DNA from 2 places in the Eubacterium sp. AF17-7 genome. Region 1 is predicted to be linked to the other one. Evidence: a T-box and tRNA genes for the amino acid it is inferred to sense, from the RefSeq annotation. Region 1 holds a T-box; the other holds one or more tRNA genes.

What was found. The T-box of region 1 lies ahead of metG (methionine--tRNA ligase). A T-box ahead of a tRNA ligase gene usually reads a tRNA of that ligase, here a tRNA-Met.
Positions count from the first base shown of each region.
Region 2: it encodes a tRNA-Met, which carries the amino acid that the T-box ahead of metG (methionine--tRNA ligase) is inferred to sense. The anticodon was not compared.

Region 1 covers NZ_QTWU01000022.1:3,317-18,953, reverse strand. Annotated here, with positions in the region: gene DWW96_RS13225 (Cna B-type domain-containing protein) at 1-656, opposite strand, end outside; gene DWW96_RS13220 (sortase) at 872-1,510, opposite strand; gene DWW96_RS13215 (N-acetylmuramoyl-L-alanine amidase) at 1,548-2,306, opposite strand; gene DWW96_RS13210 (TetM/TetW/TetO/TetS family tetracycline resistance ribosomal protection protein) at 2,401-5,052, opposite strand; gene rsmA (16S rRNA (adenine(1518)-N(6)/adenine(1519)-N(6))-dimethyltransferase RsmA) at 5,131-5,994, opposite strand; gene DWW96_RS13200 (TatD family hydrolase) at 6,011-6,799, opposite strand; gene DWW96_RS13195 (hypothetical protein) at 7,280-7,696, opposite strand; gene metG (methionine--tRNA ligase) at 7,824-9,776, opposite strand; T-box leader at 9,915-10,190, opposite strand; gene DWW96_RS13185 (HEAT repeat domain-containing protein) at 10,341-11,036, opposite strand; gene DWW96_RS13180 (HEAT repeat domain-containing protein) at 11,088-11,753, opposite strand; gene DWW96_RS13175 (hypothetical protein) at 11,865-12,239, opposite strand; gene DWW96_RS13170 (RHS repeat-associated core domain-containing protein) at 12,241-12,963, opposite strand; gene DWW96_RS13165 (HEAT repeat domain-containing protein) at 13,301-13,996, opposite strand; gene DWW96_RS13160 (pitrilysin family protein) at 14,041-15,276, opposite strand; gene DWW96_RS13155 (RHS repeat-associated core domain-containing protein) at 15,296-15,637, opposite strand, start outside.
Region 2 covers NZ_QTWU01000003.1:10,082-25,718, reverse strand. Annotated here, with positions in the region: gene guaB (IMP dehydrogenase) at 1-848, shown strand, start outside; gene DWW96_RS05150 (FKBP-type peptidyl-prolyl cis-trans isomerase) at 1,113-2,192, shown strand; gene DWW96_RS05145 (CAP domain-containing protein) at 2,459-2,641, shown strand; gene thrS (threonine--tRNA ligase) at 3,033-4,997, shown strand; gene DWW96_RS05135 (DUF1540 domain-containing protein) at 5,106-5,429, shown strand; gene infC (translation initiation factor IF-3) at 5,732-6,226, shown strand; gene rpmI (50S ribosomal protein L35) at 6,257-6,454, shown strand; gene rplT (50S ribosomal protein L20) at 6,477-6,833, shown strand; gene DWW96_RS05115 (ABC transporter ATP-binding protein) at 7,000-8,052, shown strand; gene DWW96_RS05110 (Gldg family protein) at 8,052-10,220, shown strand; gene DWW96_RS05105 (DUF4340 domain-containing protein) at 10,220-10,876, shown strand; tRNA gene DWW96_RS05100 (tRNA-Val) at 11,213-11,285, shown strand; tRNA gene DWW96_RS05095 (tRNA-Met) at 11,293-11,366, shown strand; gene ispF (2-C-methyl-D-erythritol 2,4-cyclodiphosphate synthase) at 11,641-12,108, shown strand; gene DWW96_RS05085 (phosphatidylglycerol lysyltransferase domain-containing protein) at 12,112-13,023, shown strand; gene DWW96_RS05080 (GNAT family N-acetyltransferase) at 13,071-14,072, shown strand; gene cysE (serine O-acetyltransferase) at 14,165-14,818, shown strand; gene cysS (cysteine--tRNA ligase) at 14,823-15,637, shown strand, end outside.

The sequences.
Region 1 (15,637 bases):
GAATATGGTCCATAATTATTTTTACCCCAGTTCCATCCTTCTCCCACATTTCCTATATCTGTTGCATTTTTTGACGTTCTGTTTTTAAATGGTGTAACTTTTATATTTGCATAAGCTCCTACCGGCTTTCCATCGTATGTTCCAACTTCAAAATATTTGACTTTAAAATTCATTGTAGTTGTTTCTACATCCAAATCTTTATTTTTCCACCCGGCGTTCGTATCTGTCTTATAATTGTTTGCATTAGGATTAGAACCTTTACATTGAATCGCTATCCCATTGTATTTATTACTAAATGAAGCGTATATTCCTTTTATCGCTCCATTCCATGTCCCATTCCATACATCGCCTTTCATACTTTCGCGACTTACATCCTGATAAGCTCTGACTCCTTCTCCTGCCTCAACAATTTTTGCATTTCCATCTATATCTTTGACCTGAAGTCGATTGTACGGAAATACTTTGTCAGTTGATACTATCGTAGCGTCCGGCACAGGAATATCATTTGCCGCAAAATTTACTATAGACTCGGTTTTCTGACTGTTATTCACATCTGCATTTAGCATAACTGCTTCGCCTGCAAATGTCGTAGCACATATTAAACACATGCTTACTACTGCTATTAATTTTTTACTTTTTTGGATTATTTTTTTCATGATCATATCTCTCCCACTTTTATATTTGGCAATTGTATTTTCAATTAGATTTTGTCTTGTTTTTCTCTGCTTGTTATCATATGAAGCATTATTGCCAAATATTCCAAATTTAATTCCATAAAGTGGGATTTTTGCGAATGGGGATTATGAGATGGAATGCCTAGCACGGAACAATCCATAGGCATCAAAGTCGTGGGGCTTTTGAATCCGACATCTTATTTTATAATATTTACATCTTTACATCTCACAACAACTCTTGCCTGTCCATTAAATGTACATGTAAACAAGGTCAAATCATATTCTGTACTTATTACTTTTTCGACCTGTGTGGGCAATAAATTTTCCACACTTTCTACTTTATAGGAAAACGTGGAGTCGTTTGCGGATTTATATATAATTTCATCGCCTTTTCGCAAATATTTTATTTTTCCAAAATGCGTTGAATAATTGTGTGCAGCTAAAACAAATCCTGCGTTGCCCACACTTCCACTATATACGCACGGAGTTTTCTTTAACTGTTCATATGACCATTTTTCATTTATTGGGAGTTTGATTTTTAGAGACGGAATAATTAATATTCCTACATATTTTTCACCTGAAAATTCTATGAATTTATCAGATTCAGAGTAACTATCTGTCAGATTAGATTTATTATCGCAATATCCAGATTCATTTTTTTTGTTTTCCATATAGTTGATTATTTTTTCGGAAGATATACCTGCATTTCGATTTTCCATAGTATTTTTAATTGTCAGGGTGCCTGCTGTTCCAAGCAAAATGCACCCTATGACAATTGTAATTTTTGCTATAAATGTTTTTGGCTTTTTTAAATTTTTTCCTTTTTTTAATCTCATTTTATTTTTGCCTGCAACTTTTTTAACATTTTTCAATTTATTTCTTCAAATATTCTTCGATTCCTTTACATATCAGACCTGCCATTCTTTTTTGATAATCGTCTGACGACAAATTATTTGCATCGTCCCAATTGCTTAAGAATCCACATTCCACGATTATTGTAGGGCATTTTGTATGTAACAGCATATAATAACTTGTGTTTTCCTTAATTTCTTTTTTATTGTTTATATTTATATTATCGTTTAATATTGTCTGCATTATTTTCGCCAGTTCCGTACCACCTGCAGAATTTCGATAATAAAATACCTGCGCTCCTTTTACATTTTCCGAAGTAAAACTATTTTGATGAACGCTTACAACTATTGTTTTTTCATTTTTCAAATACTCTTTATTTATTATTTCACAGCGGTTTTCCATATCGGTCCTTTTTTTATTTCCATCCGATTCCTGATAAAGTCCGGTATCACTTTCCCTTGTAAGCACAACCTTTGCTCCTGTATTTTTTAAAATTTCTTCTATGTACAGGCTTATGGATAGGTTAATATTTTTTTCAAGTGCATCATTTATACCTATTTTCCCGGGGTCAATTCCTCCATGCCCCGGGTCAATAACTATTGTGTAACCACTAAATGGTTTATGCTCTTGTTTCTTAGTTTCTTTATTATCGCTTTCCACGATTTTTTCCATATTACAGGCAATCATAGTAATCGACATCAGCAAAAGAAATGCCATAACCGCTTCAATTTTTATATTTCTTTTTAGTATTTCGTACATATTTGTAAAACTCGTTTTCATCCAATTAATTATATTCGTCATTTACTCTTTTCCGAATTATTCAATTCGATATTTGACTTTATACAAATATATGCAGTTAGCGATTAAAATATGATTATTTATTAATCAATTCATCCAAATAATTCTTTTCTATCTTCTGAGATGATTTGTATTGTCTTAAGCCTGCTTCATGCACAGCCATAACATCCTGAAGTAATTCATTTGATGACATACGAACTGCTCCCCTGCTCAACACAATCATTTGCTCAAGTCTGTCTGATGTTGCAACCGTAACCTGATATTTTTTCCCGATTTCATTAGTTACTTTTTCAATATATGTGTCTGCCGTTTCCGCTTCTTTTGTATAGACAACATTTATATTGTTGTATTTTGAAACCTCTCCTATATTTCCCTTAACTTTGTATGCATCAAATACAAGTATTAACTCGCATTGCTTGTATCCCTGATAATTACTCATAATATCCATAAGTTTAAGTCTTGCCCCATCCAGATTGACCTGTGCAAGTTCATTTAATTCATTCCATGCAAATATTACATTGTAACCATCCACAAGCAAATATTTTTTCTCATTTTTCTTATTTTTGTTTTCCTTATAAACATATTCCTTCTGTGTTCTCTTTCCACTTCCCTGATTATCCGTATAACCAAATCCTGATTCATTTGCCAAACGTCTTTTAACCGGACCAAACTGTTTTTCAAATATCGCCTGCAATTCCTTGTCTTCTGCATAACTTGCACCCATTTGCCACTTTTTGCCTTGTTCAGGCTGATGCACCGGCACAATTTTCTCTGGTTCTTCATAATCATTATCCTTTAAGTTATCAGTTGTTACATGCGCATAATCCTTTACTTTATGCCATTCAACATTAAATCCTGCACCATGAGCACAAAATACTGAACCTGTTGGATTTTCCACATCTCGCTCACTGTCGTAATTAATATCCATAATGACTTCCGACGCATTGTGACAAGGCATATAACCCGCCAATTTGCAATATAGTCTTCCTCGTCCTCTTGTGTAAGTATTTACCGTTGTAATGTAACCACTCATAGTTGATACAGGTGCATACCCTGTAATCTCCGTAACCTCATCATTTGTCTTCGGTGTCTCAAATTCCCCTTTCATCTGGCTTATGTCATTCATCGCCCTGCCCACATTTTCCGTAGGCACTTCCAATGTAAATTCATAATATGGCTCAAGTAAAACACTTTCTGCCTGTTTCAATCCATTTCGCACTGCCCTATAAGTTGCCTGTCTGAAATCTCCACCTTCAGTATGTTTTGCGTGCGCTCTGCCGCCAATAAGTGTTATCTTCATATCGGTAATGTGCGAGCCTGTAAGCACACCCACATGCTGTTTTTCGTACAAATGAGTAAGTATTAATCTTTGCCAGTTTTTGTCCAAATCATCTTCCTTACATGCAGTTTCAAACACCATACCACTACCCGGTTCTCCCGGCTCAAGAAGCAAATGTACTTCCGCATAATGTCTAAGCGGTTCAAAATGTCCTATTCCTTCCACCTTATTTTTAATGGTTTCCTTATACACAATGCTACCCTGTCCAAATGTCACATCTATATCAAATCTTTCCTTTATAAGACTCTGTAAAATTTCAATCTGAACATCTCCCATAAGTCTTGCATGAATTTCTTTCAAATTTTCATTCCACACAATATCAAGCTGCGGGTCTTCCTCTTCTAACTGCTTTAATTTGTTAAATGTATTATGAGCATCGCATCCTTCAGGCAAAATAATCTGGTAAGTCAAAACAGGTTCTAATACAGGAATACTCTCACCTTCCTGATCTCCGATTCCCTGTCCCGGTCTTGTATTTTCGAGTCCTGTTACAGCACACACTTCGCCTGCTTTTACGCTGTCTTTTGTCTCAAATTTGTTTCCTGAATAAATTCTAATCTGATTAACCTTTTCATCATTGATTACATCTTTAACTTTAAGTACTCCGCCTGTAACCTTCATATGTGTAAGTCTGTTTCCCTGACTGTCTCTTGATATTTTATATACCCTTGCTCCAAATTCATCCGGATAACTTTTATTCTGAGTAAGATTAGCCATTGCATTTAATAAAAGTTCAATGCCATCAAGCTTTAAAGCTGAACCAAAAAAGCATGGAAATACCTTTCTTTCTGCAATAAGATTAGTTATTTCCTCATTTGATATTTCACCTGTATCCATATAATTTTCAAGGGCATTTTCATCACATGTTGCAACATTTTCAAGAAAATTATCATCTGACTTCTCATAATCAGAAAAATCTACGCAATTTGTATCTAGTCTTGATTTCAAATTCTCCATTATATGATTTTTATCACTACCAGCTAAATCCATTTTATTAACAAATATAAATGTAGGGATGTTGTATCTTTTTAAAAGTTTCCACAAAGTTTCTGTATGCCCCTGAACTCCATCACTTCCGCTGACAACTAAGATTCCATAATCAAGAACCTGTAGTGTTCTTTCCATTTCCGCAGAAAAATCCACATGCCCCGGAGTATCAAGCAAAGTCATGTTTATTTCTTCATTTTCATTTTTCCACTTTAGCTGTGCCTGCTTTGAAAATATTGTAATTCCGCGCTCACGCTCAAGGGAATATGTATCCAAAAATGCATCTTTATGGTCAACTCTTCCTAATTTTCTTATGTTTCCTGTTGTATATAACAAAGCCTCTGACAATGTAGTTTTTCCTGCATCTACATGTGCCAAAATTCCTAATATCAATTGTTTCATACGCCTGTTTCTCCTCTATATATCAAAATAAGTCAAGAACTCTGTTCTTCACATCATTCCTGACTTGATTTTTCATTATTATTTACTGTTTAGTATATCTGTTAATTTTGCAAATTCTTCCAGCGTAAACGCTTCACCTCTTACGCTTTCTGATTTGCCCATTGAAACAAGTGCCTCTGTAACCTGTTCTCTTGTAAAATTTAATTCCGGTGAGTTTTTCAATCCGTTAGCCAATGTTTTACGTCTCTGATTAAATGAAGCACGTATAATCTTAAACATTAGTTTCTCATTGCTTACTTTTACCTGAGTATCTTTGTGTCTTGTAAGTTTTATAACTGCAGAATCTACATTTGGCTTTGGCATAAAACATGATGCCGGAACCTTTAATACTATATCTGCTGTTGCATAATACTGAACGGCTAATGATAAAGCTCCATAATCCTTTGAACCGGGACCCGTCTTCATTCTGTCTGCCACTTCCTTTTGAACCATAATTGTAATGCTGTCAATTGGCACTCCACTTTCAAATAATCCCATTATGATAGGAGTTGTTATATAATAAGGCAAATTTGCAACAACCTTAATTGGCTTTCCGTCATTTCTTTCTTCTGCCAATTTCTTAATATCCACTTTTAAGACGTCTTCATTAATTACTTCTACGTTATTATATTCGCTTAAAGTATCCTGAAGTATCGGAATAAGTGACTTATCAATTTCCACTGCAACTACTTCTCTTGCATTTTCGCACAAATACTGTGTCATTGTTCCTATTCCGGGACCAATTTCTAATACAAAATCTTCTTTTGTAATATTTGCAGCACTTACAATATTTTCTAATATATTAGAATCAATTAAAAAATTCTGTCCGAATCTCTTTTGAAATGCAAATCCGTATTTATTTATTACTTCTAATGTTGCTTTCGGGCTTCCTAAATATGCCATTATTTTTCCTCATTTTCTATATTAATCTGTCTACATCATCTAATCCGATGCCATATATTTTCTTTGCATTATTGCTTGTAATCTCTACAACTTCGTCAGGAGTTATTCCCTTTATTTCAGAAATTGCACTAACAATATACGGAATATTTAATGATGAATTTCTCTTTCCTCTGTTCGGTTCAGGTGATAAATATGGGCAGTCTGTTTCTAATACTAAATTTTCCATTGGGGCATATTCAACTACTTCACGTAATTTTCTCGCATTCTTAAATGTTATTACGCCTCCGATTCCTAAATAGAATCCCATATCAATGTATTCACGTGCCATTTCTTTTTCATACGAAAAGCAATGAACGATTCCTCCGATTTCTTCTGCCTTTGAAGCCTTCATAACATCTAAAGTATCTTTAGCTGCCTCTCTGCTATGAACAATTATTGGAAGTTCTGCTTCTCTTGCAAGTTCCATCTGCTTTTCAAACCAGGCAATCTGTTCATCTCTGTTATCATTCCAATGATAATCAAGTCCTATTTCTCCCACTGCAACAATCTTAGGCTTATAAATTGCGTGTTTCAACCAGTCAAAATCCTCATCTGTAAGACTTGCAACTTCGTCGGGATGAACTCCAAGCGCCCCATATACATTAGGGAATCTTCTTGTAAGACCAACTGTTGTTTTGCATGATGCAATGCTTGCTCCCACATTTACAATATATTCAATTCCTCTGTTTTGCATAGAATCTAATAGTTTTTCTCTATCTTTATCAAATGCTTCGTCATCATAATGTGCGTGTGTATCAATTATCATGATTCTTCCTCCACTCGTTGATTATCTTCAATTTATAATCATAATTTTGCAATCATCTTTTGCAGTGTCACTCTAAAAAATCTGTAGGCATCAAAGTCAGGTGCTTTTGACCCCAACATTATATTTATAAAATCCATCTTTTTCCCGTAACATATCCTCACTCATTATACTCGAATAAAGAGTTGCTTGCAACACTTGTGACACTTACAATCATATTTCAAAACCAATCCTGATTAAAATAATTTTCATCTTATATACAAAGACCTTTGACGTACTTTTATTAAATTAAACCGGATTATGCATCGCCTCTTAATTTAATAATTTCCGTCAAAGGTCTCTTTTAATTTACTTTATTATTCATCATCGCCAGGTCTTTGTGTCCACCAGCAGGCTACTCCTGCTGCAACACATACAACAGCTAAAATAATAGCTACTATATTCATTGCCATAACACACACCTCCTATTACAAAAGATTTTATCTATGTAATAGTCAGCATTCTCTTTTTGCCATCCTGGTTGTGTATATAAACTATATTGTAATTCTTCCGTTTAAAAGTATATAAACCTGAAACACTCTTTACACTAACTCCTCCCGGAAATAAATTGTGTGAAAATATTGCTCCATAAATAAACGGTTGCTGATGTCTGTTTCTTGATTTTGCTTCTTTTGAAGTTCCATCTACAGTTCTTTTAATCTGTATTTGTGCATTTTTTTCAGGGCGCAAGCATTCACTTTTAACTCTTTTTGCTTCCTGCTTAATACTTTCTGTATGAGCATAATCATTCTGATTTGCAAATACTGTGACAGCATAAGAAGAATAGCCTGAGCTAAAAATAATTGACAATAAAATGGCAATTGCAAATATTCTGTTTTTAATCCATTTATTTACTGTCATAACCTGCTCCCCTTAAATACATCTTAAATAAACTTTCCAACAAATATTATTTTGTCGTTAAATGCAATCTAACAAACAACTTTAATAATTTTCTTTAACTCAACCAGTAAACTTATTCTATTATATTTTAACAGATTTCACTTCCTGCAGGCATATCTTTGTCTAATGTCATTACTGAAAGGTTTCCATCATCATCTGCTGCTGCAAGAATCATTCCCTGTGATTCTACGCCACAAAGTTTACAAGGTTTTAAGTTTGTAATAACTGCAACTTTCTTTCCAACCATTTCTTCCGGTTTGTAATATTTTGCAATACCTGATACAATCTGTCGTACTTCATTTCCAATACGAATCTGTGAAACTAAAAGTTTCTTTGCCTTTGGAACCGGCTCGCATTTTAATACTTCACCAACACGAATCTGTACTTTATCAAAATCATCAATTGTGATTTCTTCTTTTGGTTCAACTTCCGGATATTTTTCTTCCGGTGCTACTTCTGCTTTCTGTTTTGCCTGAATTTCTTCTACCTTTGGCATTACATCTTTGATGTCTAATCTTGCAAATAAGATTTCAGGTTTTTCTGTAACCTTATTTCCTGATGGATATTTTCCAAATTCAGTCATATCATCAAATGCTCTTGCCTGTGTGTTTAACTGTTCAAGAATCTTCTTTGATGTTTCAGGCATGAATGGCTCTAAAAGACTTGCTCCAATTGTAATACTTTCTATTAAATTGTAAAGAACTGTTTCGAGTCTTTCCTTCTTTGCTTCATCCTTTGCTAAAGCCCATGGCATTGTTTCATCGATATATTTATTACATCTCTTAAACATTGTAAAGATTTCAGTAATTGCATCCGCAACCCTTAAATCGTCCATTTTATTAGATGCCTTAACCTGAGTTTCAAGAACAACTTTCTTTAAGTCTTCATCAACTTCTTCTGCAACACCTGCGTTATTTACAACACCGCCAAAATACTTATTTGACATTGAAATTGTTCTGTTTACAAGATTTCCAAGTGTGTTTGCAAGATCAGAATTCATTCTTTCAACCATTAATTCCCAAGTAATTGTTCCGTCATTTTCAAATGGCATTTCATGAAGAACAAAATATCTTACTGCATCTACTCCAAATAAGCTTGCAAGGTCATCAGCATAAATGATGTTTCCTTTTGACTTGCTCATTTTTTCTCCACCCTGAAGTAACCATGGATGTCCAAATATCTGCTTTGGAAGTGGAACGTCTAATGCCATTAACATAATCGGCCAGTAAATTGTATGGAATCTTAAGATATCTTTTCCAATTAAGTGAAGGTCTGCAGGCCAATACTTCTTATATAATTCACCGTGATTTCCATCTACATCGTATCCAAGTCCTGTAATATAGTTTGATAACGCATCAATCCATACATAAATAACATGCTTTGGATCAAAGTCTACAGGAACACCCCATTTAAATGATGTTCTTGATACGCATAAATCCTGAAGACCCGGAAGAAGGAAATTGTTCATCATTTCATTCTTTCTTGATTCCGGCTGAATAAATTCAGGATGTGTATTGATGTGTTCAATCAATCTGTCTGCATATTTGCTCATTCTAAAGAAATATGCTTCCTCTTTTGCAGGTGTACATTCTCTTCCACAGTCAGGACATTTGCCATCTACTAACTGTGATGTTGTAAAGAATGATTCACATGGTGTACAATACATTCCTTCGTATTCACCTTTGTAAATATCACCCTGATCATATAATTTCTTAAAAATCTTCTGAACCTGTTTTTCATGATCTTCGTCTGTTGTTCTTATAAATTTATCATATGATGTTCCAACCAAATCCCAAATTCGTCTGATTTCTCCTGATACTTCATCTACAAATTCCTTTGGTGTTACACCTTTTTCTGCTGCCTTTAATTCAACCTTCTGTCCATGTTCATCTGTTCCTGTCTGAAATCTTACGTCATAACCCTGCTGTCTTTTGTAACGTACAATACTGTCTGCAAGGATTGCTTCGTATGTGTTTCCAATATGTGGCTTACCTGATGTGTAAGCAATGGCTGTTGTCAAATAATATGGTTTCTTTTCCATTTCAAATAAACTCCTTTTTTATTTATTCTAAAAACTCCCGAATATAGTTTCATAGGAATTGACAAAATCAACGAAAGTACAATTACGTTGCCTGTCGCCCGTAGTGGTACTAAATTAAAATAAGCACTCTCTTCTTTATGCAAAGACGAGAGTGCTTTAACTTCGTGGTACCACTTTACTTTATTCAGATATTAGTATCATTAATTACTGTATTCAAATACTATTCTTAATCCACTAACAAAACTATATCCAAATCTCATTTCACTTTAACGGGTGTATCCGTCACAGGTTTACTTTATGCTCGCCCATGCCGCTCCAAGTCCATCTTCCATAGTTCAACCTGTTGTCTGCTTTCACCTAATCAGACTCTCTGTAAACTGTATTCCCATGTACTCTTCTCTTCATTGCGTTTAATTATGCCAATTACTATGAGTGTATTATTTTTATGTTTATTTGTCAATATTGAAAGCTGAATTGTCTATAGTGCACGTATATCATAATATGAAACATTCGCATTTTACATTGCGCAAAATATTTTGCGGTGAATGAGAATTTTTTGTATTTCTACTCATCACTATCCTCTTCCATCTCATCCATTTCTTCTATTTTTTTTATTGCATCATCAATTGTATAAATAACTGACCTTGCAGTTTCCTTTTCTTTATATTCTAATAATATACTAATTATCATATCTCTATTGCTCTCATTTGCAATATCTTTCAAACTGTTTACTACTGCGCATTTATTAGAATATTTTTTTGAATTTGTCATTGATAACAGTTTGTCAAAATATTCTTTTTGACCTAAGTTATATAAAACAGTATATATGTTTATTTTGGTAAATTCTGTTTTTTCATGCATCAACATTTCTTCCAAAAATTTTATTAATTCATTTTCTTTGTGAATCTTAACCGCTATATCTCCTAATGATATTATTGCGTATCCTCTTACATAACCGCTTGTATCTTTTTTTGCTATTTTTTTTAGTATATTGTAAGTTGTAACCGATTCACTTATGCCCAACGAATCACATGCTTCAGTTCTTACCAGCCATTCCTTATCATTAGTTAAGCGTAATAATATTTCTTCTCCTTTTTCATCACTTGAGTCGACTAAAATTCTTGCAACAATAGCTCTAATAGTCAGTTCTTTATCATACGATAATTCCTTTAATATGCTATAATCATCTTCATCGAATTCCTCCTCATATGCTTTATCATCTAACCGTGCCAATACTTTTATTTTTTCTTTATATTTCATTCTTTCAATCCTCCTGTAAATGTGTATATTTTCCAACAGGTTAATGTAATTTTATAGTTCTCTATCCCAAAATAAGTCGTTTTTTAAATCGTTTATTAATTCTTCTATCGAGTTAATTACAATTCTTTTATTCTCATTACTTCTACGTTCCTTTAATACCCTAAGTATTTCATCTTTATTATTTTCACTTGCAATATAATCCAGACTATTTATTACTGAAATCCTATTTATATAATTTTTTTCATTAATCATTTCCAATAAATTATATAAATAATTTTCTTTTCCAATAACGTATAACGATGTGTATATACATATTTTTATAAATGGCTTTTCCTTGTTTTTTATTTTTCCTTCTAAAAATTCTACAAGTTCATTTTCTTTATGTAACCTACGTGCAACATCTTCCAATGATCGTATTGCATAGCCCCTTACATTATCTGCTTTATCTATTTGAGCAATTTTTTTTAATGTCTCATATTCCACTAAAGTTTTACCAATACATAATGAGTCACATGCTTCAGCTCTTACTGATGAATCATTATCACCAGTCAATCGTAACAATATTTTTACACCTTTATCAGTATCAGAATGAATTAACATCTCTGCAACTTTTTCTCTTATACCATTTTCTTCATCCCATGATAATTTATCTAATACTTGCAATTCATATTCATTAAAGTTTCTTTCCTCTATATTTTTTTCTATCTTCTCCAACAAATCATATTTTTCCTTGTTTTTTATGTATATATAATCTCCTACAATTATATCTGCATATTCTTTAGCCTGTCTCTCTTCTCCTATTTCTGTTAATTTTATTTGATTTATCCATTAAAAATAGTGCGTCAATTCATGAGCCATAACATGACAATATGATATTAATACATTCCTCCTTCCTCTTTTTATTTTTTCTTTACAATAATCTCCTACTGAAATTCTTATAAATGGTTCTTCAAGTTTATCATAGGGTCCCCAAAAAGTACCATCTACCAATTCACCATCTATAGCCTTGATTTTCATTTTAGATTTTACATATACATTTACTCTATACGGAAAACTATATTCTTTCCTTAAGTGTTTTGCAAAATCCTTTAATGCTAATTTAACTTCTTTATCAACATTAACATCAAATCTCAATCTTAAACCATTGCGTATATTATTACCTTTATAAACTTTTTTCCAATTGTCGCAATTCCATATATTCATATTATTTTCTTCCTTTATATTTATTATGACCTCTATCTGGTGTATGTTTTTTTGGTTTAGCTGGCATATTATTCCTCTTATTGTTTTTAGGTTTGTAGTTTTCTTTTGTTCTATTCTTATTTTTATTTTCTCGCCCTTGCTTCTTTTGATTTTTTCTACCATATGGATCTGGATTGTATTCTTTTGTTTTATGTCTTTTTGCCGACACAACATCAATAGCTTCTTTTGTTACTACAATAGATACTACTGCACTTATAAAATAATATTCAACTAATGGAATCGCTACTACAAAATGTCCACTCGGATCTACATAATTAATAGGATTTCCTCCACAATACGCGTACAAATTCCATGTTTCATAACTATCTATTTCTCCCCTGTAACTGTCCTGCGTAATAAATGTAGCTGTATCAGGGTTATAATATCTTGAATTAAAATAATAAAGTCCTGTTAATTCATCATATACTCCTGATGTGTAGCATATTTCATTATAGAAATTTAAATTTCCGACCTTTGTTGTTTTTCCATAATCTCCATATTTGTAACTTGCTATCGCTTGTCCATTTTCATCTATTATATTGGATACACTTGTACGTATATCTTTGTTGTAAAAATATGAATGCTCATTTTCATTTTCACAACGTATTGTCGCAATAATATTATTCTGTGGTCCTATTATATTATGGCTCGTAATATTTTCGCTTTCATCTGTTGTGTATAACACAACTTCTCCCTGATAAAAATAGTTAGTTACTGCACCATTATCATTTTTGGAAATTCTTTTTCCGTCATAATCATATGTATTTTCCTGTGTATACTTTATTTTTCCACTTGTACTTCCATTTCTGCATGTAACCTTTGTTAACTGATTGTTTGCATCATATTCTTTCTGTACTGTCGATGTTTCACCTATCTAAAAAATCCTTAAGCATTAACCTTCCGATAAGTGAAATTCTATATGAAACACCTGGTTATGGTTATGCTTAAGGATTATGTTTTAATATTATTCCCTATTTCCCAACGCTATAGCACACGAATATCACATTATAAAATTTGTATTTCTACTCATCACTATCCTCTTCCATCTCATCCATTTCTTCTATTTCTTTAATTGCATCATTAATTGTATAAATAACCGACATTGCTGTTTCCTTTTTCTTATGCTCCAATAGCACATTAATTATCATATCTCTATTGCTCTCATTTGCAATATATTTCAAACAATTTACTACTGCACCTCTGTTTGTATATTTTTTCGAGTTTATCATTGATAACAGTTTGCCAAAATATTCTTTGCGACCTAAGTTATATAAAACAGTACATATATTTATTTTTGTAAATTGTACTTTTTCATGTTTCAATCTGTCTTCTAGATATTCTAGTAATTCATCTTCTTTATTAATCTTATCCGCTATATCTCCTAATGACAATATTGCATATCCTCTTACGTAACCACTCGTATCCTTTTTTGCTATTTTTTTTAGCAGATTGTAAGTTGTAACAGATTCGCTTATACATAATGAGTCGCAGGCATCCGCTCTTACCAGCCACTCCTTATCATTAGTTAAGCGTAATAATATCTCTTCTCCGTTTTCATTACTTGATTCAACTAAAATTTCCGCAACAAGATCTCTAATCATAACTTCTTTATCATAAGATAATTCATTTAATATTTTGTAATCATTTTCATCTAGTTCTTCCTCATATGATTTTTCCTCTATTTGTCTCAATATTTTTTCTTTTTCTCTAAATTTCATTTTTCTCCTCCTGTAAATGTGTATAACCAACTTTCTGTTTTCTTTTATCTACCCTTTATCGGTCCCATTGCTATCAATGACATATTTTTATTTTTCAAAATTATTTCCGCCACTTTTTGCATTCTCTCATAATTAATCTTTTCATTTTCTTTTATTCGCTCATTAATTGTCAGTCCTATTTTGTTTTTTATGAAGTCATTTCCTAATTGAAAATTCAATTCTTTTGTTCCTTCTGTCCAATACCATAAGTTTTCTGTAAAAAAAGGCATATTTTTTTCTATATCTTCTTGTGAAATTACAGTTTTTAACATTTTTAGCATCTTAACAATTACATTTAAACTTAAATATAGCTGGTCTTTTTCAATAGAATAAACTATAGACCATACTGCTTTGTCGCTAAATATTTCTCCATAAGAATATATATCATAAACCATTCCTCGTTTGTCTCGAATTTCCTGTTGTAAATAAGAGCCATCTCCTCCGCCAACTATACTGTTAAAAAACAAGAGTTCGTTTTCCTTTATTTGTTTTAAATCAACGTCAAAAATCAATTGCATATTTATTAAATTCCATTCTGGATAATTTTTCATTAAATAATTATGTTTTCTTTTGAATTGCCCATCATTCATATTGTTAGAATTTATTTTTTGTAAACATTCATTAATTGCAATTGCCTCAAATTTTTTGTTTATCCATATAATTTCCTCTTCGTTGATTGCCCCTGTTATAACAAGCAACATATTATCTTTACAAAATATTTTTTTCTTATATTGGACTAATTTTTGCAAAGTAATTCTTTTTATATTAGATGCATTACCTAAAATACTATTGGACAAAGGATGTTTATTCCATATTACTCTGTCTATTATTTTTTGATTTTCATTATTATCCTCTTTCTCACGTATTTCACTTATTACAACTTTTTTTTCACTTTTTAACTGTTCTTCTGTCCATTCGTAAGTTGTTATAATTTTTTCAAAGAGATTTAAACTTTTTTTCAGATATTTAGGTCTTACTTTTATATTAAAGCATAGCATTTCTTTATATGTTGTACCACGTAAGGTACTTCCCATTTTTTCTGCATATTCGTATATTTCTTTTTGCTTCATATTTCCCAGTTGTCTAAAATGCATATGCTCTAATAAATGTGTTATTCCATTATCGCCTTTATTCTCATATCTCGCACCTGCCTTTATATACAATCCGATTTCTATTGATTGTGCATTATCTATTGGATATTCTACTATTTTTAATCCATTATTTAATCTTTTTTCGTACATTATTTTCACTCTCCTTTAATTATGGTATGACAACATTAGCTGGAATTGTCCACCAAAGAGGCGGTACTAATGATGGTGCCATTCTTATCCCTCTATACATTAAATACCCTACTCCTAATGTTGTTCCAACCACAACAATTTTTCGCATTCTCCTTCTACTCTGTCCATTACTTCCCTTTGGAACTCTAGAATGTTCTTCTCCATTTATATGTCCAACGTTTCTTTCTCTTTCCCCACTAGGTTTCCTTAAATCTGCACCTTTTCTTTTATCTTTTCTAGTTGTTTTGTTATTTTTTTGATTTTTTTTAGCCTTATGTCCGCTCGGGTCTACATAATTAATAGGATTTCCTCCACAATACGC
Region 2 (15,637 bases), on a different contig from region 1:
TTAAATACCCATTATCAGCAAAGGATGAACAGGGAAGACTTCTTTGTGGTGCTGCAGTTGGTATTACAACAAATGTACTTGAAAGAGTAGATGCTTTAGTAAAGGCTAAAGTTGACGTTATTGTAATTGATTCAGCTCATGGTCATTCACAGAACATTTTTAATACTTTAAAATTAATTAAAGATAAATATCCTGATTTACAGGTAATAGCAGGTAATGTTGCAACAGGAGCTGCTACAAAGGATTTAATCGAAGCAGGAGCAGATGCAGTAAAGGTCGGTATTGGACCTGGATCAATTTGTACAACAAGAGTTGTTGCAGGTATTGGTGTACCACAGATTACAGCTATTATGGATTGTTACGAAGTAGCTAAAGAATATGGAGTACCTATTATTGCAGATGGTGGAATCAAGTTTTCAGGTGACATTGTAAAAGCAATCGCTGCAGGTGGAAATGTTTGTATGATGGGTTCAATGTTTGCAGGTTGTGATGAAGCACCTGGTACATTTGAATTATTCCAGGGAAGAAAATACAAAGTATACAGAGGTATGGGTTCAATTGCTGCTATGGAAAATGGTAGTAAAGACAGATACTTCCAGACAGATGCTAAGAAACTTGTTCCAGAAGGTGTTGAAGGACGTGTTGCTTACAGAGGAACATTGGAAGATACAATATTCCAGTTAATGGGTGGTCTTAGATCAGGTATGGGATATTGTGGAGCTAAGGACATTGAAACATTAAAAGAAACAGGACAGTTTGTTAAAATTTCAGCAGCTTCATTAAAGGAAAGTCATCCACATGACATCCATATCACAAAAGAAGCTCCAAACTATAGTACAGAAGTTTAATATTTACTTAATATAGTTTGAAATAATTGTGAATTATAAAATTTTACTATGTAAAATCATAATAATATGTTAAAATTAAAAGGACTTTTGCGGAATGTAGAAGTCCTTTTATATTATGCAGAGGTGTCATTATACTTAATTTTTGTTTAGAAAATGATAAAGGTGTAAATGAGTTGAAAAATAACGGTTACTAAATGAAGCGGTTTAGTGATTGCTTATAAAATTGACACGTGTATAAAATTTGAATTATATGAGGAGAAAGTAATGAAAGTATTAAAGAAGATTTGGGTTCCGGTCTTAATTGCGATTATATTAATTGCATTTGGTGGGGCAGTATATTATCAAAAGGCAGTAGTTCCTAAAAAGGAAATTGATAAAAAAGCAGGAATTACATCCGGTAAATTAGATGATTATATTACATTAGGAGAATATAAAGGTTTATCATGTGAAGTTACACAAGATGATATCGATGAATCAATAAAAGAAGAAACACAGACATATACAGAAGTTGACAGAGAAGCAAAAGAAGGCGATTGCGTTGAAATTACATATACAGGTTATGTAGACGGAGAAAAGGACAAGAATATCAGCCAGAGTAATTGTGAATTATATGTTGGACAGGAAGAAAGCCTTTATGCAGAATTTACAAATGCAGTTGTTGGACATAAGGCAGGAGATAAAGTAGAATATCAGGCAAAAGATACAGATGACATAAATTATGTTGCGGAAAAAGATTCTGATTACACGGGCAAAAACGTTAAGTTTACGCTTAAACTTGTATCTGTAAGCGAAGAAGAAACAGAAGATGTAACAGATAAATGGGTAAAGGATAATTATAATGAAGATTATGGAATCTCAACAGTAAAAGAATTCTATAAATGGAATGAGGATTATGTTCTTGAAAACAAAAAGAGTGATTTATGGCAGAGTGCAGTTGATAATGCGACAATGAATGGATATCCTCAGGAAATGTATGATAGTGTAAAAGAAGAATTTGATTCGGATGCAGCATATTATGCAGACTCTTATGGAATTACAGTTGATGAATATTTGTATGATTTCTCAGGATATACAGAAGAAAGCTTACAGGAAGAATATTTAAATGAAGTAAAATCTAATCTTGTAATGTGGAAAATTGTTGAAAAAGAAAATTTGACAGCTTCATCATCTGAAATCGAAGATAAATACGAAGAATTATATGCTGATTGCGGATATGATAATGTTGAAGAGATGAAGAAAGATTATACTGATAAAGAAATTGAAGAAGCAGTGTTACTTGATAAAGCTATGGATGTTGTGTACGATAATGCAAATATAACAAAATCTTATAGCTTGCCAAAATAAAAATAAAACTGTAATAAGTTTACAAGTTTTATTATTGAAATACAGGAAAGTTGTTAAATAAAATTGATTTATAAGTCAGTAATGAAAAAATAAATAAGACAATAAAGATAGATAGAACAGATAATATGAACGATGTAATTTTGCAAGTGTTATTTGTTCTATTTTTTGTCTAGAGTAAGAACAACTGAATGCGATGAATTATTCAGTTACACAAGACCTGATGGAACATCCTACTTTACAGCGTTTAAACAGGCAGGAATTGATGATTGACAAGAAGAGCAGAGAATTTGGCAGAGGATTATGATACTCCTGCAGAAGTAGTGAATGCGTGGATGAAATCTCCTACGCATAAGGCAAATATTATGAATGGAGAATTTGAGTATATAGGAATTGGATGTGTTAAAGTTGGGGAACATATATATTGGACACAGGAATTCTTAACAAGATAATGAAGAACAGAAAATATACGGCGTTTTATAAAAAATAAATACAAAATAAATTATAGCATTTGAAGTTGACAAAGCAACTTTAAATGCTATAATTGTGTTTGAATAAAGAAAACGTTGACGAGACGAGTAGATTAGCAGGAGGGCTACAGAGAGAAGCACTAAGGCTGGAAGTGCTTTGCGGATGGCTAATTGAAAACTACCTCTGAGTGACCCCAATCAGGTCCGGTGATTCCGTTATAATCGCAATGAGAGGCCTATGTAAAATAGACAATCAGGGTGGAACCGCGAGATATTCGTCCCTGCTTACTAATTGTAAGCAGGGCTTTTTTATTGTATTAATGAGTCTGGCTTACAAGAAATAATTATCAGATGTGTAAAGGAGAAAGTGAAAATGAAGATTACTTTAAAAGATGGCTCAGTAAGAGAGTATTCAGAACCAATGACAGTAAACGACATCGCATTTGACATTTCAGGCGGGCTTGGAAGAGCAGCATGTGCAGGAGAAATTGATGGCGAAGTTGTAGATTTAAGAACAACAGTAGACAAAGATTGTAATTTAAATATTTTAACATTTAAAGATGAAGCTGGAAAAGCTGCATACAGACACACTACATCACATGTTCTTGCAGAAGCAATTAAGAATTTGTATCCGGATGTAAAATTGGCTATTGGACCTTCTGTTGATAATGGATTCTATTATGATTTTGACAGCGAACCATTTTCAAGGGAAGATTTAGATAAAATTGAAGCTGAGATGAAAAAAATCATTAAGAAAGGTGCCAAACTTGAAAGATTTACACTTCCAAGAGAAGATGCAATCAAGTATATGGAAGACAGAAATGAGCCATATAAGGTAGAACTTATTAAAGATTTGCCGGAAGATTCAATTATATCTTTCTATAGTCAGGGTGAATTTGTTGATTTATGTGCAGGACCACATTTGATGTCAACAAAGTCAATTAAAGCATTTAAATTGACATCTTCATCAATGGCATACTGGAGAGGTGATTCTAATAAAGCAAGACTTCAGAGAATTTACGGAACAGCATTTGACAGCAAAGATGATTTAAAAGCTTATTTAGATGAACTTGAAGAAGCAAAGAACAGAGACCATAATAAACTTGGTAGGGAAATGGAACTTTTTACAACTGTAGATGTAATCGGACAGGGACTTCCATTACTTATGCCAAAGGGACAGAAGATGGTTCAGAAATTACAAAGATGGATTGAGGACCTTGAAGATAATGAATGGGGTTATGTACGTACAAAGACTCCATTAATGGCAAAGAGTGATTTGTATAAAATTTCAGGACACTGGGATCATTACAAAGAAGGAATGTTTGTATTAGGCGATGAAGAAAAAGATAAAGAAGTATTTGCACTTCGCCCAATGACATGTCCATTCCAATACTATGTATACAAAGCAAGCCAGAAGAGTTATAGAGATTTGCCATGCAGATATGGTGAAACATCTACACTTTTTAGAAATGAAGATTCAGGTGAAATGCATGGACTTACAAGAGTTCGTCAGTTTACAATTTCAGAAGGTCATCTTATTGTAAGACCTGACCAGATGGTTAAAGAATTTAAGGATTGTATAGCATTAGCTCAGTACTGTTTACAGACTTTAGGATTAGAAGAAGATGTAACATATCATCTTTCAAAATGGGATCCTGAAAATAAAGAAAAATATATCGGAGAACCTGAAGTATGGAATGAAACAGAACAGGATATTAGAAATGTTTTAAATGAATTAAATATCCCATTTGTAGAAGATGTTGGTGAAGCAGCGTTTTACGGACCAAAGGTAGATATCAATGCAAAGAATGTATATGGAAAAGAAGATACAATGATTACAATTCAGTGGGATGCTTTATTAGCTGAACAGTTTGATATGTATTACATTGATGAAAATGGAGATAAGGTAAGACCATATATCATCCATAGAACATCTATCGGATGCTATGAAAGAACACTTGCATGGTTAATTGAAAAATATGCAGGCAAGTTTCCAACATGGTTATGTCCTGAACAGGTAAGAGTTTTACCAATTTCAGATAAATATGTTGACTATGCAGAAAAAGTAGCTGCAGAACTCAAGAAAAACGGAATTGATGTTACTGTTGATGGAAGATCAGAAAAGATTGGATATAAGATTAGAGAAGCACGTTTAGACAAACTTCCTTATATGCTTGTTGTAGGACAACAGGAAGAGGCTGATGGAACAGTATCTGTAAGAAGCAGATTTGCAGGTGATGAAGGAATTAAGAAATTAGATGAATTTATTGATGCAATTTGCAAAGAAATCAGAACAAAAGAAATCAGAAAAGAAATTCCATTAGAAGAGAGAAAATAATACTGATTTAAAAATTTTGTTTATTAAATAAAATGCATAAAAAAAGAACAATTGAAGAAAATAAGCATATCGGAAAATTTCCGAAATATATAATTGGAGGACGAAGATATGCCTATTTTAAATTGTTCAGTTCAAAATTGCTATTATAACAAAGAAAAGAAGTGCTGTCTTGATGGAATAAGAGTGGAAGGAAGCACAGCAGATACTGTTAACTCAACAGCCTGTGGAAGTTTTAAGGAACAGGGTGAAGGAAGCTATACAAGTGATTGTCATTGTGGAATGTCACCGGAAACAAAATTACAGGTGCAGTGCGAAGCAGTTAAATGTACATTTAATGGTGATAAAAAATGTTGCGCAGATCGTATAGGAATTGAAGGTAATGGTGCAAAGCATTATACTGAAACAGCCTGTGGAACATTTAAGCCTGAATAAAATGTAAAATGATAAATTAAAAAAGGTATTTCAAAATAGTGATTTAAGGACGGATAAGTGAATTTATCTGCCTGATTAAAGCTTGAAGAAAACAAAAAAACATAAATCAAAAAAATGTGTTGACATATGTATTGCAAGATGGTAATATATATGTCGATGTATAAAACAAAGCAGAGTATCCACTCTCACCCAGACACATAGAGGTGATTCGAGGTTAACATTTAATTCATTTGATTTGAGTTTTTAGTGGATAGTCTGACTATCCACTTTTTTTATGGAGGTGCAATACCATTAGCGAGTTAATGATTAATGAACAGATTAGGGACAAAGAAATAAGGCTCATTGGTTCAGATGGAGAACAGCTTGGAATTATGTCTTCAAGAGAAGCATTGAAGAAGGCTGAAGAAGCTGAATTAGATTTAATTAAGATTGCCCCAAAGGCTCAGCCACCTGTTTGCAAGATTATGGATTACGGAAAGTATAGATATGAATTGCAGAAGAAGGAAAAGGAAGCCAAGAAAAAACAAAAGTCAGTAGAAATTAAGGAAATCAGATTATCTCCTAACGTTGAGATTAATGATTTGAAGACAAAGGCTAATAATGCAAGAAAGTTCTTAGAAAAGGGTGACAAAGTTAAAGTAACTCTTAGATTCAGAGGACGTGAGATGGCTCATATTAGTAGTAGTGCGCATGTTTTAGATGACTTTGCTAAGTTATTAGAAGATATATCAGTAATAAGCAAAAAAGCTAAACTTGAAGGTAGAAACATGACAATGTTTCTCGAACAAAAGCGATAGGCTAGAGTTTAAATTAAGGAGGAATATAAAATGCCAAAAATCAAGACAAGCAGAGCAGCTGCAAAACGTTTTAAAGTTACAGGAACAGGTAAACTTAAAAGAAACAAAGCTTATAAGTCACATATTTTAACAAAGAAATCAACTAAGAGAAAGAGAAATCTTAGAAAAGCAACAGTTACTGATGCTACAAACGTAAAAAATATGAAGAAGATTTTACCTTATTTATAATTCTGAGTAGGAGGAAATTATCATGGCAAGAATTAAAGGCGGAATGAACGCTAGAAAAAAACATAATAGAGTATTAAAGCTCGCTAAGGGTTACAGAGGAGCAAGATCAAAACAGTATAGAGTAGCAAAGCAGTCAGTAATGAGAGCTTTGACTTCAGCTTATGCTGGTAGAAAGCAGAAAAAGAGACAGTTCAGACAGTTATGGATTGCAAGAATTAACGCTGCAGCTAGAATGAATGGTCTTTCATACAGCAAATTTATGTATGGTCTTAAATTAGCAGGTGTTGAAATGAACAGAAAGATGTTAGCTGAAATGGCAGTTAACGATGCTGAAGGATTTACTAAATTAGTAGAAGTTGCTAAAGCAAAATTAGCATAATTTTAATATATTTAATACTTATAAAAAAGCAGTGAGTTATTCTCACTGCTTTTTTATTTTCACAAAAGAATCACAATTTGAACGAAATAACGTCACAATTGAAACATAGAATATACAAGAAAGTTATTGTAACGATACAATGCAATAAAATAGTAGGAGGAAAGACATGAGTATTGTAGAGATAAACAATCTTGTTAAAAAATATGGAGATAACGTTGCAGTTAATGATTTGAGTCTTAATATTGATTCAAAAGGTGTCTATGGATTTTTAGGACCAAATGGTGCAGGAAAATCTACGACAATGAACGTATTAACAGGGTATATAGGTGCAACATCAGGAACTGTTATAATTAATGGATATGACATTTTTAAAGAGCCTGAGGAGGCAAAAAAGAATGTTGGCTATTTGCCGGAGATTCCACCCCTTTATCAGGATATGACTGTATATGAATACTTGGAATTTGTATCTAAGATAAAGAAAATAAAGAAGGAAGAAAGAAAGGCTTGCATAGAACAGTCTTTGGAAATGACAAGAACGACAGAAGTTAGAGAACGACTTATTAGGAATTTGTCAAAAGGATATAAGCAAAGAGTAGGAATTGCGCAGGCAATTATGGGAATGCCTGACCTTATTATTTTAGACGAGCCAACAGTAGGTCTTGATCCAAAACAGATAATAGAAATTAGAGATTTGATTAGAAATTTAGGAAAAGAGCATACTGTAATTTTGAGCTCGCATATTTTGACTGAAATAAGTGAAGTATGTGAGAATATATTTATTATTTCTCAGGGCAAACTTGTGGCTTCAGGTAGGGAAGAAGAATTAATTGAAGAACTTGCAGGAGAAAACAGAATTGAGGCTATTATTAAAGGTGATGCGAATGAAATAGAAAATATACTTGATAAATTTGGATGCAAACATTCAATTGAAACTTTAGATGATGAAAAATGTAAAGCACAGATAGTGACATCACGTGATATTGATATAAGAGAAGGATTGTTCTTCGCATTGGCAGAAAAGAAAATGCCGTTATTAGAACTTAAGTTTAAGACTAAATCTCTTGAAGATTTATTTATTGAACTTACGACTGAATATAAGGCACAGCCAAAGAAAAAAGGTCTTAAGTTTAAAAAGAAAAATTCAGAAAAATTGGATGATAAAAACTTAGCAGATAATTTAAAAAATGAAGAAAAAGAAGTGCAGGAGGTAGAAAAATAATGCTAGCAATATATGAAAAGGAACTTAAATCATATTTTACTTCAGTAATTGCCTGCCTGTTTATAGCAGTTACAACATTTATAGCAGGTATATTCTTTATCTATTATAATCTTACATATGGCTATACACAAATGTATGCTGCATATAATGCATTACTAATTTTAGTATTTACAATACCAATTCTTACAATGAAAATTGTTGCAGATGAACGAAGACTTAAAACGGACCAGCTGATTTTGACATCTCCTATTTCAGTTGGAAAAACAGTTGTAGGTAAGTTTTTGGCGTTGGTTACAATATATTTGATACCTGTTTTAATAATGTGTGTATATCCACTTATTTTATCCAGATTTGGCGAAGTGTCATTTAGATTGGCATACACAAATATATTAGGATTATTTTTATATGGCTGTGCATTTATTGCAATAGGTGTATTTATTTCATCCATAACGGAAAGCCAGGTTATATCGGCCATTTTAAGCATAGTAATTTTATTTATGGGTTACATGATGAACTCCTTAGAAAATATGATTTCATCTTCAGGAAATGTACTTACAAAAATACTTGGCGCATTTGATTTGTTGTCACCTGTAGATGAATTTATGAGTGGTGTAATTTCTCTTTTTGGAGTAGTTTATTATCTGACAATTATTGTTTTGTTCCTATTCCTCACTTGTCAATCAATACAAAAAAGAAGATGGAACGTATCTAAGGCAACTATTTCAACAGGTGTATTTAGCACGGGATTTATCGCTGTAGCAATCGTAGTAGCAGTATTTGTAAATCTTGTTGCAGGTAAGGTTACAGATAAATCTTCATGGGCAAGCATAGACATGACAGCATCTAAGTTGTATTCAATAACAGATGATACAAAGAAAATGTTGAAGAAAATAAATGATGACGTTGTTATCTATGTTATGGCAGCTAAAGATGGCAGTGATGATACAATAAAGAAAACATTAAAAAATTACGAAAATAGCTCAAAGCATATAAGTGTTGAATATAAAGATACAAAATTAAATCCTTATTTTTACGCAGATTATACAGATTCAGCACCTACATCAAATAGTTTAATTGTTGTAAATAAAAAGACAAATAAGTCAAAGGTTGTAGATTACAATAACATTTATGAAGCAGATACAAGTTCATATTACACTACAGGCTCCACATCTTACACAGGATATGACTGTGAAGGTCAGTTAGACAGTGCTATATCATATGTGTTATCAGATAAGAATCCGGTTGTTTATCAGATAACAGGACATGATGAAATTGGAATGGGCTCGAAGTTTTCAGATGCAATTTCTAAAATGAATTGTGATGTTGAAGAAATAAAATTAGCAAGTATGGACAGTTTATCAGTTGATGATTGCGAAATGATAATGATTTTAGGACCTACAAAGGATTATTCTAAAGATGAGACACAGAAAGTTATTGATTATTTAAATGCCGGAGGAAAAGCAATTATTGCATGTGAGGCTTACAAGAGCGCACAGACAGATAAACCAAATTTTGAATCGATATTAGAAGCATTTGGAGTGAAAGTTGTTGAAGGTGTTATAGCTGAAAATGATACAGATTTCTACTCAAATCAGTACGGACCATTCTTTACATTTGCAAACGGCTCAGGAAGTTTTGCGTCAGGAATAGATAACTATATAATTGCTCCATATGCAAAAGGATTACAACAGGTAAATAAAGATGACTCTTCAATAACATATACATCTTTAGCAACAACATCAAAAGCAGTATCAAAAACACATTTGAAAAGTGCAAAAAAATATACTAAAGAAGATGGAGATGTTGAAGGAACATTTGATTTAGGAGCACAAATAAAGAAGAGTGTAACAAGCGAAAATGAAAATGGAGAAAGCACAACTACAGAAACCAACATTTTGGCGTTAAGTTCAGTTTATATGTTAGATGACAATATGAATGAACTTGTTGCAGACGCAAACCTTGAAATGTTCAATAATGCTTTAAGTGAGTATATTAATACAGATGATTCTGTAGAGACTTTGTCAATTCCTTCAAAGAGCCTCCAGGCTTCTCAGTTGACAATTACAGCATCAGTTTCAAGACTTGTAGGAATAATTGTTGCAGTTGTTCTTCCTATAGCTATTTTAGTTGCGGGAATCGTAATTTGGACTAGAAGGAGAAAGAGATAATGAATAAACAGAAAAAACAATTTGTTGTAGTAGTTATTTTGATGGCAGTATGTATCATTGGTTATTTTGGCGTTGGTAAATTTTATAAAAATCAGGAAGAAAAAGAATCTGAAAATAAAGAGGCAACTGCAATAACGGCATTTGAGTTAAAAGATTATGAAAAAATAACAGCTTTTAACTATATAGCAAATGGCACATCGATTACATTAACAAAAGATAGCGATGGAAAATGGCATGATTCAAGCGATGCATCAGTAAATATAAGCAAAGATTCAGTTGAAACGGATATGCTTGCAAAACTTGTGTCAGTAACTGCAGATGAAAAAATTGCTAAAAAGGACGACATATCTCAATATGGATTTACCATAGATGATAATGGAAATGTAATTGCAGAGACAAATACAATAGCGCTTACAGACGAGGATAACACAACGTATACATTGTATATTGGAAAAGAAAATCCTTATGATACAAGTAAATATTATATGATGGTTGAAGGTGATGATAATATTTATTTGGTTGACTCAGATATTCAAACGGCATTTTCGAAGAATGTATCAGATATAACTGAGACAACAACAGAAGCTGCGACACAAGAGAGCACAGAAGCACAGACAGAAGAAATAACTGATGAGGCTGAAGCGAGAACAAATTAGTAAGAAATAGTAAAATATTGAAAAATGTAAACATAGAACTGTGAAGACAGAACAAATAAATGGTTTTATGATTATCCCAAAAGTTGATTTATAATAATTAAATATAAATCAACTTTTGGGTATTATAATGATAAAGCAAGGGTGAAATTATAAAGATAGTTAAATTTAATTGATGTTAATTAATAAAAAATGATGAATAGAAAAGGTAAATTCAATCTTGTAAGAGTGAATTACACTACAAATTAAACTACTAGTTAAAAAAATTAAAAAAAATGAAAAAAGTTGTTGACAAAAGTTGCACAAATGGTTATATTAATAAAGCAGTTTGATTGCAACGGGATCTTAGCTCAGCTGGGAGAGCACCTGCCTTACAAGCAGGGGGTCACAGGTTCGAGCCCTGTAGGTCCCATTTATATGGCGAAGTAGCTCAGTTGGCTAGAGCACACGGTTCATACCCGTGGTGTCGAGGGTTCGAATCCCCCCTTCGCTACTTAAGAAGGTTCTGATTAAGGAAACCTTCTTTTTTTTCGTTTATTTAGAAGGTTTATGAAATTTATAAGAAAAAATTGAGCATTGATTATTTGTTACAAAACTTGTAATCTTTGTAGATAAAAATACATGAATAGTGTTATACTAAAAAATATGTGTCAGAGAGTGTATAAATATAGTATTTTAATTAACAAGTCGTATATCGACTGAGATATAGAAAAATGCTATAATATATATTTGAATTAATTTGTTGTATTTATTAAAGGAAATAGATTATGAGAATTGGAATGGGATATGATGTTCATAGATTAGGAAAAGAGAGAAAATTAATTTTGGGTGGAGTTACAATTCCGTATGAATATGGATTGATTGGTCACTCAGATGCTGATGTTGTTGTTCATGCTATTATGGACGCACTTCTTGGTGCAGCTGCACTTGGAGATATCGGAAAACATTTTCCTGACAATGATGAACAATATAAAGATATATCGAGTATTATATTATTAGAACACGTAGGAAAATTGTTAAAAGATAACAATTATACAATTGGAAATATTGATGCAACAATTATTGCACAAAAACCAAAACTTGCTCCATATAGAGAACAGATGGTAAAAAACGTAGCGAAAGCTTTAAATATAAACGAAAATCAGGTTTGTATTAAAGCAACGACAGAGGAAGGATTAGGATTTACAGGAGAAGGCTTGGGAATTTCATCTCAGGCGATTGCACTGCTTAATTAAGTTATGAAGGATGTAGAATTAAAAGATATTAGAATTGAAGATTACAATAAGTTACAGAAATATTATTTAATGAGAAGGCCAGAGACGGCAGACAGTAATTTGTTGGATTTATATATGTGGACTGATTGTTATCCAACACAATATTTTTGTAATGAAAAAGGTGTGATGTGGGTAGCAAAAAGCGAAGATAATAAATATTATTCTTCAGTTCCATGTTGCAGGAACGAAGATTTAAAAGAGTGCTTTTATGATACTCAAAAATACTTTAATGAAGTTTTAAATAAGAAGCTTGTTATGTATGTAGTTGATAAAGAAGCAGTTGATATTCTTAATTTGCCGGAAGATAAGTATACTGTAATTCCTGATAGAACTTATTATGATTATGTATATGATGCTCAAAAATTACAGACATTAAGTGGTAGAAAATATCATAAAAAAAAGAATCATTACAATGCATTTTGTAGGGAATATGAAGGAAGATATGAATTTAAACTGTTAGATAGTACGCATCATGATGAGATAATGGATTATTTGGAAAATTGGAAACAGCATAAAGAGCATACAGAAGAAAAAGAATTTATAGATTTTGAAGCAATTGGAATCAAATATCTTTTAGAACATGAAAATGTATTTGATTATAAAATTGGCTCAGTTTATATAGATGATAAATTAGAAGCGTTTACTATTGGAAATTACTACAAACAGGAAGATATGGTTTATATTCCTGTGGAAAAAGCTAATCCAAACATTCGTGGTTTATATACTTTTATATGTAGCGAGTTCTTAAAAGTAGCATTTCCAAATGCAGCAAAAGAAAACAGAGAAGACGATATGGGATTAGAAGGACTAAGAAAGTCAAAATTGTCATATAATCCAATATATATGGTTGAAAAATATACAATAATTCAAAAATAGTTTCTAATTGTTCGATTAGAAATTGTTTGAATATCAGGAGATGGAACATGATTAGATATTTAGAAAAAAACGAAAAACTGAATATCCGAAGTATTTATGAACAATGCTTTCAAGATAGTAAGGAATATACGGATTACTATATGAATAATTGTCTTAAGAATAATTTTGTTGCAGTTGATGAAGAGGACGGAGAAATTATTGGTGCAGTACATTTGATACCAAAGACTGTAACAACAGGTAAGCTTAAAACTAATGTATTTTATATATACGGTGTATCAACATTAGAAAAATACAGAAGAAAAGGTGTAATGAAATCAATATTCAAGTATATTCTTAGTGATATGTATGAAGATATGGAGGCATTCACATATTTGATTCCATCAGATGAGACAAACGCCATGATTTATAGAAAACTAGGCTTTGAGTATGTAATGGATAAAGAACTACAGAAAAAGGAAGAAGCAAGGAAAAAACCTAGCCATTCACTTATTCTTAGAAAGGCAGAGCCTTCTGATTTCCCAAGATTAGCAATTTTTGCTGAGTCGGCAATGGAAGAAAGGTATGATGTGTCTTTGACTAAAAATAGAGATTATTTTAAAAAAATGAATGATTTATTAGAAGTTGAGGATGGCAGAATCGAAATTTATGTTGAGAATAAGGTTGTTGTAGGATATCGAATAGTTGTAGATGATGAAGCAATTGAGGAAGTTCTTGACAATGAAACACAAAGTATGACATGGTTGCTAAATGAAAAAAAGCCATATGCCATGGCAAGAATTATAAATTTAAGAAAAACACTAAGACTTATAGGAATGAGAGGAGTAGGACAGTTTGTGATAGAAATTGAGGATTCAGTCCTTCCGGGAAATAATGGAAGATTTAAAATTTCCTATGAGCATACAAATATAAAAATGGAGCCAACAACTGAAGAAGCAGAGTTTCATGTTACAATTGGACAGTTGACACAACATGTATTTGGTTATAAATTAATTGATGGATTGCCTGAAGTCTGTATGAAGCACGGATTTTTTATTAATGATTATGTATAGAAATTATCATTACAAGTGTGTATAATCTATGTTGATATCTATGAATATAGGTTATTGATATTTATAGAAGGAAGTAAAAAGAGGGATTTAAAATGGGATTCATTCAATATTATAAAGAGCAGGTGGAAGTAATTAAGGATAGAGACCCTGCAATTAAAACAAATTTAGAAGCATTGTTATACCCAAGTTTTTGGGCAATATATAAATATAGAAAAGCTCATAAGTTATATGAAAAAGGACACGTATTTCGTGCAAGAATGATATCACAAAGAGCTGCAAGAAAGACTGGAATAGAAATTCATCCTGCAGCACAGATTGGTAAAGGATTATTTATTGACCATGGTCATGGAGTTGTTATTGGTGAGACAACAATAATAGGAGATAACGTAACTTTGTACCAGGGTGTTACATTAGGTGGTTCAGGAAAGGAAAAAGGTAAAAGGCATCCAACTTTGCAGGATAATGTAATGGTTGGAGCGGGAGCTAAAGTATTAGGCTCATTTACAATTGGAGAAAATTCTAAAATTGGAGCAGGTTCTGTTGTTTTAGAAGAAGTGCCTCCGAATTCAGTAGTTGTAGGTGTACCGGGTGAAATTGTAAAACAGGATAATGTAAGAATGCCAAGGCTCGATTTGGATCAGGTTAATATGCCAAATCCTGTTCAGTTGGAAATAAAACAACTTAAAAAAGAAAATCTCGAATTAAAAGAAATAATGATGAAACTAGCAAATCATATTAAGGAGTAATAAGATGCAAATATACAATACGCTGACGAAGAAAAAAGAAATATTTAAACCGATAGACGAAAAACAGGTAGGAATGTATACATGTGGGCCTACAGTTTATCATTATGCACATATTGGAAACTTAAGAAGTTACATAATGGAAGATGTTCTTGAAAAAGAATTAAGATACGAAGGATATAATGTAAAAAGAGTCATGAACATTACTGATGTAGGTCATTTGTCAAGTGATGCCGACACAGGTGAGGATAAGATGCTTAAAGGAGCAAAAAGAGAACATAAGACAGTTCTTGAAATTGCAAAGTTTTATACAGATGCTTTCTTTAGCGATTGTAATAAATTAAACATCAAAAGACCTGATGTAGTTGAACCAGCAACAAATTGTATAGATGAATTTATTAAAATGATTTCCGGATTGTTAGAAAAAGGATATGCATATATCGCAGGTGGAAATGTATACTTTGATACATCAAAATTGGACAAATACTATACTTTGTCAAGCCATAATGAAGATGACTTGATGGTTGGTGTAAGAGATGATGTTGATGTTGATGAAAATAAAAGAAACAAGACTGATTTTGTATTGTGGTTTACCAAGTCAAAGTTTGACGATCAGGAATTAAAATGGGATAGCCCATGGGGAGTAGGATATCCGGGATGGCATATTGAATGCTCATGCATAAGTATGAAGCATTTAGGTGAAAATTTAGATTTGCATTGCGGAGGAATTGATAACATTTTCCCTCATCATACGAACGAAATTGCACAGAGTGAAGCATATATTGGACATAAATGGTGTAATTACTGGTTCCATGTTCATCA